DNA from 2 places in the Micromonospora halotolerans genome. Region 2 is predicted to be linked to the other one. Evidence: riboswitches for the same ligand, from Rfam matches in the RefSeq annotation. Region 2 holds a riboswitch; the other holds the start of a gene.
The links. A riboswitch is a leader RNA that binds a small molecule or an ion and turns the genes downstream of it on or off. The one in region 2 is predicted to bind S-adenosylmethionine.
Positions count from the first base shown of each region.

Region 1 (7,494 bases), 3.4 Mb from region 2:
GGCGGTGGCAGTGCCGCGACTGCGCGGGCGACGGGGTCGACTCGACCGGGGCGCTCACTCCCGAGCAGACGCAGCGGTTGCAGCGGACGCTCGCCGACCCGGCTCTGGCGCAGGAGACCGATGAGGCCCGGCACTACAAGCAGGGCTGCATCGACGCGCTGACCTCGACGCTGCTGATCCCGCCGGGGCTGACCATCACCATCCAGGACTGCCCGGGCGAGCCGAAGCCGCCGGTGGCCTACCAGGTCCTGCTGCTGATCACCCAGGCCACCCCGGCCGAGGACAAGGGCTGAGCCTCAGCACACCTTGCCGGGGTTGAACAGCCCCGCCGGGTCCAGCGCGGCCCTGATCGCCTGGTGCACCCGTACGCCGACCGGGCCGATCTCCCGGGCCAGCCAGTCCCGCTTCAGCAGGCCGACGCCGTGCTCGCCGGTGCAGGTGCCGCCCAGCTCCAGCCCGAGCCGCATGATCTCGTCGAAGGCCCGCCGCCCGCGCGCCAGGCTTTCCGGGTCGGCCCGGTCGACCACGATGTTCGGGTGCATGTTGCCGTCGCCGGCGTGCCCCACCACGCCGATCGGCACGGCGCACTCCTCGGCGATCCGGGCCACCCCGTCCAGCAGCGCCGCCAGCGCGCCCCGCGGCACCGCCACGTCGTCGATGACCAGGCCACCGTTGCCGCCGGGGAAGGTGTCCGCGGCGAACTTCTCCATGGCCGGGTGGGCCAGCCGCCGGGCCTGGAGCAGGGCGGCCGCCTCGGCCGCGTCGGTGGCCGCGTAGACCTCGTCGGCCCCGGCCGCCGTGCACACCTCGGCCAGCCGGGCCAGGTCGTCGGCCGCCCGGGAGCCGGTGTCCACGGCCGCCAGCAGCAGCGCCTGGGCGTCGGTCCGCAGGCCCATCGGCCGGTACGCCTCGATGGCCCGCAGGTGGGTGCGGTCCAGCAGCTCCAGCAGGCTCGGGGTGAGCCCGCGCGCGGCGACCCCCGCCACGGCCGTGCCGGCCGCCGCCGTGGTGGGGAAGACCGCCACCAGGGTCAGCGACTCCTCGGGCGCCGGGCGCAGCGCCACGGTCACCTCGGTGATCACGCCGAGGGTGCCCTCCGAGCCGACGAACAGCCGGGTCAGGTCGTAGCCGGCGACGCCCTTGGCGGTGCGCCGGCCGGTGCGCAGCACCTCGCCGGAGGCGAGCACCACCTCCAGGCCGAGCACGTACTCGGTGGTCACGCCGTACTTCACGCAGCACATGCCCCCGGCGTTGGTGGCCACGTTGCCGCCGATCGTGGACGACTCCCAGGAGCCGGGGTCGGGCGCATACCAGAGGCCGTGCTCGCGGACCGCCCCGGCCAGCGTCGCGTTGACCACGCCGGGCTCCACCACGGCGATCCGGCTCACCGGATCGACCTCCCGGATCCGGTCCATGGCCACGGTGCTCAGCACCACCGCGCCGTCCACCGCGTTCGCCGCCCCGGCCAGCCCGGTCCGCGCCCCCTGCGGCACCACGGGTACGCCGTGCCGGGCCGCCGCACGGACCACCGCCACCACGTCGGCGGTGTCGCGCGGGCGGACCACCACCAGCGGGGTGCCCGCCTCGCACAGGTCGGCCTCGTCCCGCGCGTGGGTCGCCAGCAAATCGGGGTCGGTCAGCACGGCCGCGTCACCGAGAGCGGTTCGCAGGTCGTCGAGGAGGGGATGGGCGGCCATGCCGGGAAGGCTAGGTCGTGCCGGCGGGGATGACCAACCGGGCGTACCGTTGGTCGTCATGCTCTACCTGGACCCGCCCGCGGTGCCCTGGCGGGGGCGGCTCTGGTCGCACCTGGTCAGCGATGTCTCGTACGCCGAGCTGCACGCCTTCGCCGAGGCGCTGGGCCTGCCCCGGCGCGGCTTCGACCGGGACCACTACGACCTCCCGGCCGAACGCGTCCCGATGGCCGTCTGGCTGGGCGCCCGGCTCGTCCCGTCCCGCGAGATCGTCCGCCTCCTCCGCGCCGCCGACCTGCGCCGCCCCAAGCCCCGCGCGGTCCCCGCTCCCGGCGCGGGCTCGCCGGTGGCGCCGCGGAGCCCCGGGACCGGCGCAGGCTCGCCGGTGGCGCCGCGGAGCCCCGGGATCAGCGCAGGGTCGCCAGTTCCCGGGTGAGGTTGGCGCGGGCGCGGGACTCCCAGCGGGTGTGCGGCTCGGGAAGCCGGTAGAGCGCGGGGAGGGCCAGCAGATTAGTCAGCACGGCGGCCCGGCCGGCGCGGAAGTCCGGGTCGGGGACGTGCGCGTACTCCCGGCGGACCGCGGCGGCGTAGCGGTCGTAGTCGGCGGGCGGGGCGGCCAGGACCGCCAGGTCGGCGTCGCAGAGCAGGGCTCCGTCCGGGTCGTCCGGCCCGACCGCGTGGCCGGCGGTGAGCAGCACCAGCCGGCGTATCCCGGTCACCGCGTCCGCCGGCAACCCGGCGGCGGTGAGGAGCTCCCCGGCCAGCTCGGCGCTGGCCCGCTCGTTGGCGTCGCCGCCGGCCCGCGGGTCGTACACCGCGTCGTGGCACCACGCCGCCAGCCGGACCAGGTCCGGGCGGCGGGCCGACCCGGCGTACGCGTCGACCACGTCGAGCACGGCCCGCAGGTGGGTCACCGTGTGATAGTGCCGGTGCGGCTCCCGCCAGCCCGTCAGCAGTCGAGCCCCGGCCCGGTCGACACCGGCCGGGTCGGTCGCCCCCGCCGTCCGGGTCGCGTCCCGCCACCGATCGATCAGCTCGTCCACGCCGTGCAGTCTGCCCCACCGCGACCGGTGCCGAGGATTCAGCGCAGGCGGGACGGGTAGTACCGGCCATGGCCGTGGCCCGGGACCGTCGACCGCAGTTCCTCCGGCGTACCCCGTTGCGTGAGGGCCTGGTCGACGTCGACGGCGCGCGGATCTCCGAAGCCGTGGAGCAGCTCCGGCACCGCAGCAAGGCCACGCTGCACGACCGGCTGCACCGGGTCCGCACCGCGGCCGGCCTGGCGGTCCAGGCCGGCCTCGCGGCCGGCCTGGCCTACCTGATCTCCCACCGGCTGCTGAACAATCCGCAGCCGGTGTTCGCGCCGATCTCGGCGGTGGGCACCCTGGCCGCCTCGGTCGGCCAGCGGTTCCGCCGTACCGTCGAGTTGATCATCGGGGTGGCGGTCGGGGTCGCCGTCGGCGATCTACTGATCTACTTCCTGGGCACCGGCGCCTGGCAGCTCGGCGCGGTGGTCACCGCGGCGATCCTGCTGACCGTCTTCGCCGGGGCGAGCGTGGCCATCGTGATCCAGGCGGCGGCCACCGCCGTGCTGATCGTGACGCTCAGCCCGTCCACCCAGAACCTGGAGATCCCCCGCTTCGTCGACGCGTTCCTCGGCGGCGGCATCGCGCTGCTGGTCACCGCGATCCTGCTGCCGCTCAACCCGCTACGGGTGATCAACCGGGCGGCCCGCCCGGCGCTGGACCTGCTCGCCGGGCAGCTCGATATCTGCGCGGACGCGCTGCGCAGCCGGGACCGGGGCACGGCCCAGCAGGCGCTGTTCCGACTCCGGGAGAACAAGGAGGAGCTGGCCGCCCTCTCCGAGGCCATCGAGGGTGCCAAGGAGACCATCACCATCTCGCCGGCCCGCTGGCACCGGCGAGACGAACTGACCCACTACGCCGAGGCGGCCGACCCGATCGACCGGGCCATGCGGAACAGCGGCACGCTCATCCGCCGCTCGGTCACCATGATCGAGGACGAGGAGCCGATCCCGGAGCCGATGCCCGACTCGATCGCCCACCTGGCCGAGTCGGTCCGCCTGCTGCGGCACGAGTTCGCCGTCGGCGAGGAGCCGGAGAAGGCCCGGGAACGGTCGCTGCGCGCGGTCAGCGAGGCCGGCCGGGCGTACGCCGAGGGGGTGGGGTTCTCCGGCAGCGTGGTGATCGCCCAGGTGCGGACCACGGCGAGCGACCTCCTGGTGGCCTCCGGCATCGACCAGGAGGACGCCAACCGCCTGGTCCGCCAGTCCTTCGGCGACCGGGAGCAGCGCTCCGGCGAAACCACCGAGCAGGAACCCGCCCCTAAACCCCCCACCGCACCCCCGGTCGGCTGACCCCGGCTCACGGGAGGGTGGCCAGGGCGGTGAGGAGGGCGTCCACGTCGGATCTCGTGGTGCCGAGGCCGAGGCTGGCGCGGAGGGCGGTGGGGGGCAGGTCCCGGCGGCCGCTGCGGGTCGCCGCCTCGGTGAGCAGGCGGCGGGCGAGCGGGTGGGCGCAGAACAGGCCGTCCCGGACGCCGATCCGGTGCGCGGTGGCCAGGTGGGCGGCCACCTCGGCGGAGTCCCGGCCGGCGACCACGAAGCTGACGATGCCCACCCGCGGCGCGTCCGGCCCGAAGGTGCGCAGCTCCACCACGTGCGGCAGGGCCGCGATGCCTGCCCGGAGCCGGGCCAGCAGCGCCTGCTCGCGGGCGTGCAGCGCGTCCCGGTCGGCGCCGGCCAGCGCCCCGCAGACGGCGGCCAAAGCCACCGCGCCGAGCAGGTTCGGGGTGCCCGCCTCGTGTCGCGCCGGGCCGGTGGTCCACCGCACCTCGTGGGTGGCCGCCCCGACGTGGCTGGTGGCACCGCCGCCGGCCAGGTACGGCGGGGCCGCGTCCAGCCAGTCCGCCCGGCCGACCAGCACGCCGGCGCCGAACGGGGCGTACAGCTTGTGGCCGGAGAGCGCCAGGTAGTCGACGTCCAGCGCGGCCAGGTCCACGGGGGCGTGCGGGGCGAGCTGCGCGGCGTCCACGAGGATCCGGGCGCCGTGCCGGTGGGCCACCCGGGCCAGGTCGGCCACCGGCCAGCGCTCCCCGGTCACGTTGCTCGCGCCGGTCACCGCGACCAGCACGGGCAGGCCGGGCCGGGCGTCGCGGGACAGTTCGCTCAGGGCGGCGTCGAGGGAGCGGACCGCGCCGCCCGGGCCGTCCGGCACCGGGAGCCGGACCGAGCCGCGCGGCCAGGGGAGCAGGTTCGCGTGGTGCTCGCCGGCGAAGGTGACCACCGTGGTGCCGGCGGGCAGCGCCCGGGCCAGCAGGTTCAGTGCGTCGGTGGTGTTCCGGGTGAAGATCACGTGGTCGTCGGGGCGGGCGCCGAGGAAGTCGCCGACCGTCTGCCGGGCCCGCTCGTAGGCCAGCGTGCAGCGCCGCGACAGTGCGCCGGCGCCGCGGTGCACGCTCGCGTACCAGGGCAGCAGCTCGGCCACCGCGTCGGCCGCGGCCCGCGCGCACGGCGCGCTGGCCGCGTAGTCCAGGTTGATCTCCCCCGGTACGCCGAGCACGCCGAGCGGGTCCGGCCGGCTCGGGGTGACGAGCGTGGGCAGCGAGGGTACGAGGGTGACGGTCATGCCGGAGCCTCCCGGGTCCAGGGGGACCCCGGGTGGGTGGGCACCGGGACGGGGTCCGCGCTTGCCCAGCACGCGGATCGGGCTGGGCCCGGTCATCACCCGGGGCACCCCACCGCGAACTCGACGAGGGTTGCCGGCCAGCAAGCCGGGGCTTGACGCTGGCACTCGTGACCTGTCCGGCAGCATAGCGGTCGCGATGCGACCGGACCAGTGGGTCGCGGATGACTACGCTGACCGCATGGCCGTCACCCCGCCCGGCGGAGCCCTGCCGCCGCCGCCGACCGCGCCCGCCGTCCCGCCCGGGACGCCGGCTCCCCGGATGCCGCTGCGCCGGCTCGGCTGGCGGCGGTTCCTGGCGCTGGCCGGGGTGGTGCTGCTGATCGCGGCCGGCGCGGTCTTCATGGTCTTCACGCTGGGCGAGAGTCTCGGCGCGGAGGCGCTGCTGGTCGGCGTCATCGCGGCGATCCTGCCGGTGCCGGTGCTGGTCTCCTGCTTCCTCTGGCTCGACCGGTACGAGCCGGAGCCGCTGAAGTACCTGATCTTCTGCTTCGCCTGGGGCGCGTTCGTCTCCACCGCCATCTCGCTGCTGGTCAACGAGACCGGCGCCCGGCTGTTCGACCACTGGGGGCTGCCCTCGGCGCTGACCGCCGTGCTGGTCGCCCCGTTCATCGAGGAGCTGACGAAGGCCGCCGGCCCGCTGCTGCTGCTGATCTTCCGCCGCCGGGAGTTCTCCGGGGTCACCGACGGCCTGGTCTACTGCGGGCTCTCCGCGGTCGGCTTCGCCATGGTGGAGAACATCCTCTACCTGGGCGGCTACGGCTACCGCACGGGCGTCGAGGAGTACGGCCCGGCGACCGGCGCGCGCCAGGTGATCGCCATCTTCATCGTGCGGATCCTGCTCTTCGGCTTCGCCCACCCGCTGTTCACCTCGATGACCGGTGTGGGGCTGGGCGTCGCCGCGCGGACCGCCGACCGGCGGGTGCGTTTCCTCGCCCCGATCGCCGGCCTGCTGCTGGCCATGATGCTGCACGGCACCTGGAACCTGCTGCCCTCGCTGGCCGCCGCCACCGGGCAGCCGCTGATCGCGCTCTACGGCTACATCGGCGTGATGGTGCCGATCTTCTTCGGCATGGTCGGGCTGGCCGTCTGGCTGCGCGCATGGGAGGGGCGGCTCACCGAGCGGACCCTGCCGGACTACGTCCGGGCCGGCTGGCTCAGCCCACCGGAGGTGGCCGCGCTGGGCAGCCTGGGGCGGCGGCACGCCGCCCGGACCTGGGCCCGGCGGGTGGCCGGCGACGGCGGGGTGAGGGCGATGCGCGGCTACCAGTTCGCCGCCACCCGGCTGGCCCTGCTGCGCGACGGGATGCGCCGGGGCCTGGACCGCAAGCCCGCCGAGCGGGACCGGACGGCCCGGGAGGAGCGGGAGCTGCTCGACGCGATCGGGGCGTACCGGGCGTTCTTCGTGGGCCGGGACCCGCAGGCGCCGGTCGGGGTCTGGGACGGGCAGCGCTACCACCTGCGCTTCCCGGACGGATCGCGGCGCCCGGTCGAGGCGCCGGACGAACCGGTGGTGCCGATCCCGGTGGTGCTGGCCCCGCCGCCGCCCCCGGCCTTCCCACCCGGTTACGGGCCGTCCGGCTGGCACGGTCACCGCTCGTCGGCCCCCTGGCCCCCGGCCTGACCCTCGCTCGGAGCGGAGCGGGTCAGGACATCAGGCCGGTGAGGAAGTCGCCGAGGCCCTGCGCGATGGCCATCAGGGCCACCCCGATCCCCTTGAACAGCTGGGCCGCACCGTCCGGCCGGAAGGCCATGAAGTAGATCAGGAACGCGAGGAATCCCCAGGCGAGAATCTTCTTCACGACTACCGGCATGGTCCCTCCCCAGGGCGCGGTCGTGCCTGGGGCTTCCCGCCGGGCGGCGGCGCAAACGGCGGGGCCGCGCCTACAGGTAGAGGCCGGTCGAGCCGGTCGGCTCCTTCTCCACCCGCTCGGCCGCCACGGCGTGCACGTCGCGCTCGCGGAGCAGGACGTACGCCCGGCCGTGCAGCTCGACCTCCGAGCGGTCGTCGGGGTCGAAGAGCACCCGGTCCCCGGAGACGATGGAGCGGACGTGCGGGCCGACGCCCACTGCGGTGGCCCAGGCCAGCCGCTTGC
Region 1 is NZ_CP134876.1:2,951,866-2,959,359, forward strand. Features, by position in the region: gene RMN56_RS14045 (hypothetical protein) at 1-293, shown strand, start outside; gene RMN56_RS14050 (FAD-binding oxidoreductase) at 297-1,697, opposite strand; gene RMN56_RS14055 (DUF4031 domain-containing protein) at 1,756-2,130, shown strand; gene RMN56_RS14060 (HD domain-containing protein) at 2,102-2,737, opposite strand; gene RMN56_RS14065 (FUSC family protein) at 2,812-4,071, shown strand; gene RMN56_RS14070 (aminotransferase class V-fold PLP-dependent enzyme) at 4,079-5,341, opposite strand; SAM riboswitch class IV at 5,394-5,514, opposite strand; gene RMN56_RS14075 (PrsW family intramembrane metalloprotease) at 5,538-7,022, shown strand; gene RMN56_RS14080 (hypothetical protein) at 7,045-7,212, opposite strand; gene RMN56_RS14085 (GroES family chaperonin) at 7,283-7,494, opposite strand, start outside.
Region 1: another riboswitch for S-adenosylmethionine. It lies ahead of RMN56_RS14070 (aminotransferase class V-fold PLP-dependent enzyme); the one in region 2 lies ahead of RMN56_RS29910 (GNAT family N-acetyltransferase).

Region 2 (7,494 bases):
CTCGATGATGCGCAGATTGGCCTGGTGCAGGACGATGCCGCCGAGATCGTCCGGCGTCATGCCGGCGGCGGCGCAGATCTGGCGGGCGATGTCGGGCAGCGTGGTGGTGGCCCACCGGTAGACGCTCTGTCCAGCCTGGGTGAACTTGCGATCGCCCTCGATCACCACGGCCTCGCCCATGTCTGGGTAGGAGCCCCACACCACCGGGCTGATCTCGGGCTGCTCGGCGGCGGTCAGCACCACCGCGCCGGCTCCGTCACCGACCAGCACGCACGTCGTCCGGTCGGTCCAGTCGGTGAAGTCACTCAGCCGCTCCACGCCGATCACCACCGCGTTCGTCGCCGAGCCGAGCCGAATGGCACCGTCAGCCGTGGCCAACGCGTGGGTGAACCCGGAACAGGCGACGTTGATGTCGATCGTCGCCGGTGACGCCATGCCGAGCCGACGTGCGACCCGGGCGGCAATGTTGGGACTGCGGTCGACCGCCGTGCAGGTCGCCACCACCACCAAATCGACCGCCTCGACGGCCACGCCGGCCTCACGCAGGGCCGCGTCCGCCGCCTCGGCCGCCATCAGGTCGAGCGGCTCGGCGGGCCCGGCGATCCGCCGTTCCCGGATGCCGACCCGACTGCGGATCCACTCGTCGCTCGTGTCCACCATCGTGGCGAGGTCATGGTTGGACAGCACTTTCGCAGGCTGGTAGTGACCTGCGCCGACGACCTTCGAACCGCGCACCGGCGCCTCCCATTAGCCCAGGCGAAGATCAGCAGGTAGACGTTGTCTACCATCTCTGCGTAGACAATGTCTATGCCGTGGGTCGGGCGGCCAACACGGAAGGTAGGTGCGAGTAGACGGCGTCTACTCGCACCTGGTAGACACCGTCTATGCTTGCTGACGAGGGGCTACGCGAACGCCTCATCCGTACCGGCGGCGAACTACTCGACAATGAGGGCCCGTCCGCGGTGTCGCTGCGAGAGATCGCCCGACGCGCCGGCGTCTCGCACGGCGCGCCGCGCCGCTACTTTCCCACCCACCTGGAGTTGCTGTCGGCCATCGCCCGCGACGGGTTCACCGACCTCGCCACCCGGGCGAACTCCGCCCTGGCCGAGGCGGCCGGCGACCCACGCGCCCGGCTGGCCGCGCTCGCCCGGGTCTACCTGCACTTCGCCGCCACCCGCCGCGGCCGATACGAGCTGATGTTCCGCCACGACCTGCTGGAGAGCGGCCACCTGAGACTGCGCGACACCAGCCTGCCACTGTTCCGGCTTCTCACCGACCTGGTCGCACAGGCCCGGCCCGAGCCCGAGCCGCCAGCTCAGGTCGTCGCAGGAGCACTGTGGGCCAACCTGCACGGCATCGCCCAACTGTGGAACTGGGGCAGCCTCACCCTCGCGACCGGCGCCACCGATCCGAGCGCGCTGCTCGACGCCACCCTCACCGCCCACCTCGGACCCGCCGCATGACCGGCACCCCACCCCTGTACGCGCTCGCCCAGCACAGCATCGGCCGATACCTCCGCCACTCCTGGCGTCCCACCGTCACGGGCCTCGGTCACCTCCCCGACTCCGGGGGCGCGATCCTGGCCGCCAACCACCTGTCGATCGCCGACCAGTTGTTCCTCGGAATCCTGACGCCCCGGCACATCGCCTTCTGGGCCAAGGCCGAATACTTCCGCTCCCCCGGACCCCGCGGCTATCTCACCCGGCAGGTCGTCACCGGCATGGGCGCCATCCCGGTCGAGCGGGCCGGCGGTCGGGCGGTCCTCTCGGCGTTCGACGCCGCCGTCCCCGTACTCCGTTCCGGCGGCCTGGTGGCCGTCTTCCCCGAGGGCACGCGTTCCCCCGACGGCCGCCTCTACCGTGGCCGTACCGGCGCAGTCCGCCTCGCGCACCAGGCCGGCGTCCCCATCATCCCGGTCGGCATCCGCGGCACCGACCGCGTACGTCCGCCCGGCGCGCGCCTTCCCCGGCGCCACCCGATCAGCGTCACCTTCGGACCAGCCATCCCAGTGCACATCGAGGCGCCGGCGGACATCCGCCGGCTCACCGACACCCTGATGGCCACCATCCAGTCCCTCACCTTCCAGGACTACGTGCAGCACTACGCCCGGACTTGACCGCAACACGTCTTCCCGCACGAGGCGTCGGAGTCGCCACCGAGCCCGGACCAAGAATCACGTGTGCACATCTGCCGCAGTCCGGGCGCTGGCATGGTCGGTGAGCGATCGGACCTGCCGATGTGCGTGCGGCTTGGTTCTTGTCGTTCGGAGGGTCGCCGTTGCGGCCCTATCTTCGATGAACAGGTCGAGGCCGTGCATCAGTGGCCTTTGGCGAGCCGTGTTTGTAGTCGGGCCCGGCAGGCCGGCCATTCTGAGGCGAGGATGGAGTACATCGCGGAGTCCCGGAGTAAGCCCTCCTCATTCGGTGCCCACGACCGGGACCAGCAGCGCAGTACGCCCTCGAACTGCGCTCCTACGCGCTCGATCGCCGCGCGGGAGCGCTTGTTGCGGGCGTCGGTCTTGAGATCGACACGGGCCACCTGCCATTGCTCAAACGCGTGGGCGAACAGCAGAAATTTGGTCTCGGTGTTTAGCCCGCTGCCCTGTGCCGAAGCAGCCAGCCAGGTGAAACCGACCTCGAGCGCGCACAACTCGTCGCGATCCGGCCACAGCCGCGGATCCCAGTAGGCGGTCGCCCCAACGGCGCGTCCGGACGCCTTGGCTACCTGCGCAGACGGCATCAGACTCCCGGCCGCAGCCCTTGCCAGCTGCGCATCGATGTAATCGCTCACCTCGCCCGCAGTGGGCATCCACGTGAAGCGGTACGAGGTCCGGTTTTCCTCGGCTGCTATGGCGAGGTCCGCAGCGTGCCGGTGCTCCAGCGGCTCCAGACGAACAAGTTCACCGTCGAGCAGCGGCGCGGTCAGTCTCGTTGGGAATGGCAGGGGAACGCTCCGTCCGCGACTTGCCTGGCACACCATGCGCCGGGCCGGGTCCTCACCCGGAGCACCCCACCCGCGTAGGAGGGTTGCCGGCCAGCAAGCCGGGGCTTGGAGCTGGCACTCATGACCTGGCGTTACCGTAGCGGCGCCGCCGGTCCACCGCAATCCGCATTTTGATGACTGACGATGCGTGGCGCCGCCTGCGCAGATATGCCAGGACAGAGTCTTCCCGCCGCTGGACCTGCGCCCCCACGTGATCGGGAATCGGATCTGCCGCGCACCGCGCTGGTTGCAACTCAGGTATGGCCTCGCTACTCGAGCGTCAGTCAGTTCCACCCGACGCCGTATGAAGGCTCTCCTAGACTTTCTTGGTGCAGTACGAGGACCGTACGCTTCCGCCCGCGCTGGCTGCAGCCCACGCTGAAGGCTTCTCCGTCGACCATGACGGTCACGACTTCGAGCCGTACGACGAGTTCATGTGGTCCGTCGAGACGCTTGAGTGGTGGCAATCCTGGACTGGCAACCCGACGGCCGACATCGCGCCGTTCCGAGTCTTCGGGCAAGATGGGTCCGGCGGTCTGGCTGCCTTCTGGATCCGCGTGCCTGACGCCCCGATCGAGACCCAACCGATCGTGTTCCTTGGCTCCGAGGGTGAGCTGAGCGTGATCGCCAGGAACCTCGGCGACTACCTGTGGCTGCTTGCCAATGGCGTCGGCCCCCTTGAGACCGTTGACGGCATCCACCGCACCACCACGCCCGTCCCCGCGCTTACCGTTCGCACGGCGCTACACCGGCGGCACGCACCGGCCCACCGCACCGGTGATCGACGCAGCCCAAGCCGAGTTCTGCGCGCTGACAACACTGTTCGACGCGACCGCGCGGTAGCTGCTGGCCGTACCCCGTTCACAGGCTCTGTGTCCCGAGGTGGGGGCGAACACATGGTCGGCAGGGGAGAGCTTCCGTCGTGGCTTGATCGGAGATGATCAGCGAGTGGCTGGGTTGATTGAACACCTGGAATCGCACCTCGGGCTCATCGCGACTGGTAGCCGAGGCGACGATACGACGCCGGAGGGCGTTCAGGTGGCGTGGTTTGGCCCCGACGTCCCGTTCGGCGGGGTCACGACCCTGGTGACGGTCGGGCTGTCGCGGCGTCATCTCAACCTGCCGGGTGACGGGGCCTTGCACCAGGAGTTGGTGATGCACGTTCCCACTGATGACTATCCGGCCCTGGCGGCTGGGCTGTTGTTCCAGGTGGCCGGTGAGATGGTGCGCCGCCGGACCGGCTTGTCGCATGGGCAGGTGATTGGTCCGCGCGGGCATCTCTTCCCGGGCAGCCAGACCACAGCCATCCTGGCCATCAGCCCGAGATATCTGCCGGAGTCCTTCGCCGTCTGTCACACCGAACCCGCGCCGGTGGTCTTCACGTGGTTGGTCCCGATCACCACAAGTGAAGCTGAGGTGATTCAGAAGTTCGGGTGGGGGACGCTGGAGCAGGCATTCGCGGCTCAGGATCCTGACCTGGCTGACCCCGGTCGGGCAGAAGTGGCGCTGGATTGGTCGGGCTCGTAGGCCTCAGCAGGCGGGTGATCGAGTATCCGGACCTGCCGCTAACCGCGAGCCGGTTAACGGCGCACGCCAGGTGCCGATCGACATCTGCGGGTCGGCTCCGGGATTCACCTCATTACGTTTGCGCCAAGTCGTCCATAAGACTCTTGGCATGAATCTTCTGCCGAGTCGGCCGCGGCCACCGCGCGCCCTTTTTCGCAGGAGTTCCGCACGCGCCGAGTCCGCGCCACCGCCCGTGCGCCGAGAGACCGCCGACGTCGTCGCCGGATGGCTCGGCGTGCCCCCGGTCCGGTCGGACGAGGCGGCCCGGAAAAGACTTGGCGCGACCCAACGGACCGGCGCGGCGGCGGCCGTCGTCCTCGCCGGCCTGACCTGCGGTCAGCCCATTCCGCTCCCGGTCGTCGTAGTGGGCGGGCTGGTCGCCATGGTCGTGGTCGTGGGTTCCTGGCTGATTCTCGGCACGGTCGCCCACGCAGTGCCGCTGCGGCGTCTGCGCACGATCGCGGTCTGGTGGTCGCTGCCGCTGGCTCTCGGCCGTCCGCTGTTCAGCGGCGACCTGTGGAGCTACCAGGCTCAGGGCCTGATCCCGCTCGCGGGGCATGACCCGTATCGACTCGGCCCGGCGCGGGCCCTCGAGGCGGACTCGGCGGTCGCCCAGCACGTCAGCCACTACTGGGTGGACACGCCTGCGCCCTACGGCCCGGCGTGGGAGGGCCTGGCCACCCTGGTGGGGCGGGCCACCGGTACGAACCTGGTGGCCGGCGTGCTGGTGTACCGGACGCTGGCGCTGGCTGGCGTCCTGCTCATCGCCTGGGCGTTGCCGCGCCTGGTGCGGCGCACGGGCACCTCCCAGTCCACGGCGCTGTGGCTCTGCCTGCTCAACCCGCTGGTGCTGTGGCATCTGGTATCCGGGGCGCACAACGATGCGATCATGCTTGGCCTGATGTTCGCCGGGTTCGAGCTCGGGCTCGGCGGCCTCGCCCGACGGGGGACGAACGGCGTACCGCGGCTGGCGGGGGGCTTCGCGTTGTTGATCCTGTCGGCCAACGTGAAGGTCGTGGCGATCGGTGCGGTGTGCTGCCTGGCCGCGTACGCCGCCCGAAGGCATGGCCGGGTGGTGCTGGTGACGGCGGTGGCGGCCGGGGGCGGCGTGGTGCTTTCCACGGTGGTCGCGCTTGGATCGGGGCTCGGGTTCGGCTGGATCGGTGCACTCGGCTCTTCCACCAGCGTGTACAGCTGGATGGCGCCCACCAACCAGCTCGGCTTCCTGATCGGCGGCGGGGCGGGGCTGTTTGGCTGGCACGTGCTGCCGCAGGCGGTGCACGTGGCCACGCTGCTGGGCGCGGCGGTCGGTGCCGTGCTCTGCGGGCGGGTGCTCCGGTCGGTGTGCCGCGGCGCCGTGGAACCGGTGCGGGGTCTTGCGCTGCTGCTCACGATCATGGTGGTGTGCGGGCCTGTGGTGCAGCCGTGGTACCTGCTCTGGGCGATCCTGCCGCTGGCAGTGTCGGCCCGGCTGCCGCAACAACGGAACCGGCTAGTGATCTTCAGTGCGGTCATCGCTCTCGCGTTGCCCCCGACAGGCTCCGGTGCGCCCACCCTCATCACCGGGTATGCGATCGCGGCGGCGGTCGGCGCCGGGGTGTGGTGGCGGCTGCGGGCCGCCCAGCTGGCTCGGGCTGAACGGGCCGAGCCGTGCACTGGCGCCACGACCGGGGAAGTCGATCGTGTACACGACGTCGCGACCTCGCAGGTAACTCCGGTCCCTAAACGAACGCACCACTCTTGGTCGCATGTAGTGACGGGATACGACGTTTAAGCCACGAGTTATCGACCGCGACAGGCGGACACCGGGGGGTTCCACCGGCCAGGTCGACCGAAGCCGTGAAGGCAGCAGCGACGAGCCCGCTCTCATGCCGCCGACCGGGCGCGGTCCGCTGATCGGTCTGTCGGTATCCGTGGCCGCTGATCCCGGCGCTGCCGAATCTGTGTGGAGCATCCAGCCTGCGTGCAGCCCGGGCCACGATCTGCCTGGGACACCTACGATGGCCTCGATGACCATTCCCGAAACACGACACGACGACGCCCTAACCGACGAAGCCCGGGTCGAAGAGGCCCTGCGGCTGCTCACCGGCGTGCCGGTCACACTCGATGTCGCCGTCAAGCGGCTCAGCCGTGGCAGCGGTGTCTACGCCTGGTGGGCTGATCCTTCGGTCTTTCCCGACCTTCCCGGGCCGCCGAATGAAAGCGTCCCGTCGCTACGGCTGCTGTATCTCGGTCGGGCGACCAGCCTGCGGGGCCGGATCCTGCGCAACCACCTGAGGCGTTCGGGCAGCTCGACTCTGCGCCGTACTTTGGTCGGGCTTCTTGTGTCCGAGGGCTACCGAACAACCTGGACCGATCGCGTTGTTCTGGTCCCTGAGGACGAGGCGCGGCTGACCACGTGGATGTACGCGCACCTGCGTTTGACCTGGGTGGAGGACGCCGAGCCGGCGACCATCGAGGCCGAACTTGTCCGGCCTCTGCACCCGCCGCTCAACGTCCACGGCGTCAACCCCGAACACATCCAGGCGGCCGTGGTCGCCGCCAAGAACTCCTACAACATGAGCAGCCACCCAGCCGAGTCCTCGCGAACCCCTTAACCGTTCGCCCGGCCGGTGTACAGGTACCGATGCGCCCTCCTGCCGCACACCGTGCGCTATGCCGCTCGGCGCTCGCAAACTGAGCTTCTGCACAGCTCAACCGCTCCAGCACTCGCCATGTACATGGAGTAAGGCTCCGGCCCGAGCGTCCCCAGACCTCCACGGGCGTCATTAAGGGCGAACGGCAGCTGGCAGCCCGGTAGCGAGGGCCATCAGCTGCCGATGTCGTCGGGATTCTCGGCATCACCAGCGCCGACGCCCGCGGCCGGCCACCCGTTCCGGTGGCCGGCCGCGGGGCCGGAGGCTACGCCGCGCCGTTGAGCGAGGCGGCCAGGGCCTCTGCGAACCC
Region 2 is NZ_CP134876.1:6,383,150-6,390,643, forward strand. Features, by position in the region: gene RMN56_RS29895 (beta-ketoacyl-ACP synthase III) at 1-735, opposite strand, end outside; gene RMN56_RS29900 (TetR/AcrR family transcriptional regulator) at 885-1,463, shown strand; gene RMN56_RS29905 (lysophospholipid acyltransferase family protein) at 1,460-2,116, shown strand; gene RMN56_RS29910 (GNAT family N-acetyltransferase) at 2,317-2,979, opposite strand; SAM riboswitch class IV at 2,955-3,069, opposite strand; gene RMN56_RS29915 (SMI1/KNR4 family protein) at 3,312-3,923, shown strand; gene RMN56_RS29920 (suppressor of fused domain protein) at 3,931-4,509, shown strand; gene mptB (polyprenol phosphomannose-dependent alpha 1,6 mannosyltransferase MptB) at 4,658-6,322, shown strand; gene RMN56_RS29930 (GIY-YIG nuclease family protein) at 6,558-7,145, shown strand; gene RMN56_RS29935 (family 43 glycosylhydrolase) at 7,450-7,494, opposite strand, start outside.